2 regions of the Streptomyces sp. NPDC058955 genome follow, and region 2 is predicted to be linked to the other one. Evidence: riboswitches for the same ligand, from Rfam matches in the RefSeq annotation. Region 2 holds a riboswitch; the other holds the start of a gene.
The links. A riboswitch is a leader RNA that binds a small molecule or an ion and turns the genes downstream of it on or off. The one in region 2 is predicted to bind cobalamin.
Positions count from the first base shown of each region.

Region 1: it holds a riboswitch for cobalamin, as region 2 does, so the genes downstream of both, cobN (cobaltochelatase subunit CobN) here and ACFW1I_RS00180 (ABC transporter substrate-binding protein) in region 2, are expected to answer to the same signal.

Region 1 is NZ_JBHYKM010000007.1:119,163-121,358, reverse strand. It holds gene ACFW1I_RS05580 (cobalamin biosynthesis protein CobG) at 1-813, opposite strand, end outside; cobalamin riboswitch at 893-1,027, shown strand; gene cobN (cobaltochelatase subunit CobN) at 1,066-2,196, shown strand, end outside.
Region 2 is NZ_JBHYKM010000001.1:35,117-37,312, forward strand. It holds gene ACFW1I_RS00175 (deoxynucleoside kinase) at 102-764, shown strand; cobalamin riboswitch at 879-1,003, shown strand; gene ACFW1I_RS00180 (ABC transporter substrate-binding protein) at 1,092-2,144, shown strand.

The DNA.
Region 1 (2,196 bases), on a different contig from region 2:
GAGGACGTGCAGGGCGTGCTCGCCGAGCGGTCCGGGCGCGGGCGGTGGCGTCCCCGGGGAGGAGAACGGGGGTACGGGCTCCGCGGTGATCGCCGCCCGGGCGAGGGCGCCGGCCCAGTCCGGGAGGTGCCCGGGCGGGAGTTCGCGTGGGCGCCAGGCGCCGGTGGCGGCGGCCGCGGCGGCGTCGAGGAAGGCGAGGGCGCAGGCGAGGGCGGCGGGGACGGCGTCGGCGGCGGGCAGCCGGAAGGTCCCGGAGCCGGTCTCCAGGAGGGCGGCGCCGTCCGGGGCTGCGATCAAGGTCACATCGCCGCCGAGTCCGGCGACGTCGCCGCGGCCGTCGTCGAGGACGAAGAGGAAACGGCCGGAGAGGGCCGCCGCGCGGGGTTCGGCGCACAGCGCCGCGTCCAGGGCGCGGGCCCACAACTGCACGTCGGCGTGGCCGAGTCCGTCGAGTCCCGCGGCGGGGGAGGCGACGATGTTCCGGACCCGTTCGTGGGTGGGGGAGGGCAGCAGGCCGGCGTCGCCGAGGAGCGCGGCGAGTGCGGCGCCGCAGCCGTCGCGCAGCCCGCGCAGCTCGGCGTTGCCGCGCGAGGTGACGGAGAGGCTGCCGTCGCCCAGGGTCTCGGCGGCGTCGGCCAGGACGAGTGCCTGATGGCACGTCAGTCTCCCGGCGGGGAGCCGGAGTCGGGCGAGGAATCCGTCGGCGGCGGCGTGCAGCCGGAGCGCCCCCGGGCACGCGTCGCCACGGTCCCGTATGCGAGGTTCGCCCGGTTCGGGCGGGCTGGGCGGGGTCGGCGGCATGGCGGCGAGCATACCCACGGGGAACCGGGCGGCCACCGAGTGTGATCCGGCCGACTCCCCGGCCCCCTCCGGCCCGCCGACGCCAGGATCTACTATGCAGATCGGCATGGGGTCCCAGGACCCCGGGGAGGAAGCCCGGTGAGAATCCGGCGCGGTCCCGCCACTGTGAGCCCGAGCCGGCGACGGCACGGGTGAGTCAGGAACTCCCCGCCGACCACGACCACCCGGGGCGCGGAAACCCCGAGGAAGGGCCTGAGCCTCGCCATGCTCCTGCTGCTGTCGCACTCCGACACCGACCTGCTCAGCGCCCGCGCGGCCGGGGGGCCGGTGGAGTACCGCTTCGCCAACCCCTCCCGGCTCCCGCTGGCCGACCTCCCCGCTCTGCTCGACGGCGTCGAGCTGGTCGTGGTCCGCCTGCTCGGCGGCGTCCGCTCCTGGCAGGAGGGCCTCGACGCGGTCCTCGCCGCCGGAAAGCCGGTCGTCGTCCTCAGCGGCGAACAGGCCCCCGACGCCCAGCTGATGGCCGCCTCCACCGTGCCCGTCGGCGTCGCCACCGAGGCGCACGCCTACCTCGCCCACGGCGGCCCCGCCAACCTGGAGCAGCTGGCCCGCTTCCTCGCCGACACCGTCCTCCTCACCGGCCACGGCTTCGAGGCCCCGGCGCCCGCCCCCACCTGGGGCCCGCTGGAGCGCACGGCCCGCGTCACCGAGGGCCCGACGGTCGCCGTGCTCTACTACCGCGCCCACCACATGAGCGGCAACACCGCCTTCGTCGGCGCCCTCTGCGACGCCATCGAGGACGCCGGGGCCCGCGCGCTGCCGCTGTACGTGGCCTCCCTGCGGGCCCCCGAGGAGGAACTCCTCGCCGTGCTGCGCGGCGCCGACGCCATCGTCACCACCGTCCTCGCCGCGGGCGGCACCAAGCCGGCCGCCGCGCAGGCCGGCGGGGACGAGGAGGCGTGGGACGCGGGCGCGCTCGCCGCGCTCGACGTGCCGGTGCTCCAGGCCCTGTGCCTGACGAGCTCGCGCTCCGCCTGGGACGAGAACGACGAGGGCCTGTCGCCGCTGGACGCGGCCAGCCAGGTCGCCGTCCCGGAGTTCGACGGCCGGCTCATCACCGTCCCGTTCTCCTTCAAGGAGATCGACGAGGACGGCCTGCCCGCCTACGTCGCCGACGCCGAGCGCGCCGCCCGGGTGGCCGGCATCGCCGTCCGGCACGCCCGCCTCCGGCACATCCCGAACGCCGAGAAGAAGCTGGCGCTGGTCCTCTCCGCGTACCCGACCAAGCACTCCCGGATCGGCAACGCCGTCGGCCTCGACACCCCCGCCTCCGCCGTCGCCCTGCTGCGCCGGCTGATCGCCGAGGGCTACGACTTCGGCCCGGCCGAGGAGCTG
Region 2 (2,196 bases):
GTACGGCCCGGCCCACCGGTCGACGAGAACGGTCCGGTCCGCGAGGTACGGGAGGCCGGCTCCCCGTCCACGAACAGAAGAACCCCAGGGAGAAGTGAGGTATGCCGGTGATCTGCGTCGGTGGCATGATCGGGATCGGCAAGACCAGCGTGGCCGAACTGCTGGCCAAGGAGCTGGGCACCGAGGTCTTCTACGAGAGCGTGGACGACAATCCGATCCTCCCGCTGTTCTACTCGGCGAGCCCCGAGGAGATCCAGGCCAAGCGCTACCCCTTCCTCCTCCAGCTGTACTTCCTGCAGACGCGGTTCGCCGCGATCAAGGAGGCGTACAAGCAGGACGACAGCGTGCTCGACCGGTCCATCTACGAGGACTGGTACTTCGCCAAGGTCAACCACGACCTGGGGCGGATCAGCTCGCTCGAGATGCAGGTGTACGAGGGGCTGCTCGACGAGATGATGCGCGAGATCGAGGGCCTGCCCTACCGCAAGGCACCCGACCTCATGGTCTACCTCAAGGCCGACTTCGAGACGGTGCTGCACCGCATCGGGCTGCGGGGGCGCGACTTCGAGCAGGACGAGAGCCTGGTCGAGTACTACCGGACGCTGTGGTCGGGCTACGACGAGTGGGTGCACCGGCACTACTCGGCCAGCGACGTCCTCGTCGTCGACATGAACAACACCGACGTGGTGAACAACCCGGACGACGCGGCCCGCGTGGCCCAGGAGGTCAAGAACGCCCTGGCGGAGGTCGCGGGTCGGCGGTGAGTCCACGCCCGCCGGGCCCTCGACGGGCGGCCGGGCGGGTCCAAGATCGCTCTGTGGTAGCTTGCCCAGGCCAGTCGTACCTCCGCACGTGCCGACGCGGTACGTGCGCGGGTCAGGGAATCCGGTGGGAATCCGGAGCTGACGCGCAGCGGTGAGGGTGACGGGCGGGACATCGGCCACTGGGCCCCCGAGGGGCCTGGGAAGGCGTTCCGTCCGGCTGACCCCGAGTCCGAAGACCTGCTGGCACCCGGGGGGCGCCGGTCGTCGTCCGGGGAGCACCGTACGACAGGCTCCGCGCATGAGCCGTGACGCAGAGGACTCCTCACCGTGCCCTTCGCACCTTCCGTCCGTTCCGCCGTGCTGCTCGTCGCCGGTGGTCTCCTCGTGGCCGGCTGCGCCGGCGGCGGTCCGGCCTCGCCGGACGCTCCGGCCGGCGGGAAGGGGGCGGACTCCGGCAACCGGCCCGTCGGCCTCGACAACTGCGGGCAGCGGGTCGAGGTCGCCCGGGCTCCCCGCCGTGCGGTCGCCCTCGACCAGGGTTCGGCCGAGATCCTGCTCTCGCTCGGCCTCGCCGACCGGATGGTGGGCACCGCCACCTGGACGGACCCCGTCCTCAAGGGCCTGGAGAAGGCGAACGCCACGGTTCCCCGGCTCGCCGAGCGGTACCCGTCCTTCGAGAAGGTGCTCGACACCGAGCCGGACTTCGTCAGCGCCTCCTTCCTCTACACGCTGGGCAAGGGCGGCGTGGCGCCGCGGGAGCGGTTCACGCAGCTGGGCGTGCCCACCTATCTCTCCCCCGCCGACTGCGTCGGCAAGGACAACAGCGGCGACGGCGACGGCGTCCGGACCGCCCCGCTGACCATGGACACCGTGTACGGCGAGGTCCGCGACCTCGCGAGGATCTTCGGCGTCCCCGAGCGCGGCGAGAAGCTCGTCGGAGAGCTCCGCGCCCGGGTGGCGAAGGCCAAGGCCGGCGCCGACTTCGGCGACGCGTCCGTCCTCTACTGGTTCTCCGACTCCCAGGGCCCGTACATGGCCGGGTGCTGCGGCGCGCCGGGGATCGTCAGCCGGGAACTCGGCGTGAAGAACGTCTTCGACGACACCAAGGAGGAGTGGCCCCAGATCAACTGGGAGACGGTCGTCGACCGCGATCCCGACGTGCTGGTGATCGCCGATCTGACCCGCAAGGCCCAGTCGGCCGAGAGCGCCGCGAAGAAGATCGAGTTCCTGGAGTCCCATCCCGTCACGCGGAACATGACGGCGGTGCGGAAGAAGCGGTACGTGATCCTCAGCGGCCAGGCCATGAACCCCACGATCCGCACCGTCGAGGGCATCGAGCAGGTGGCCGCCGCGCTGCGGACGTACGGGCTCGCCAAGTGACGCCGCCGGCGGCGAAGACCGTCCGCGCCGAGGAACGGGACGAGGCCGCCCC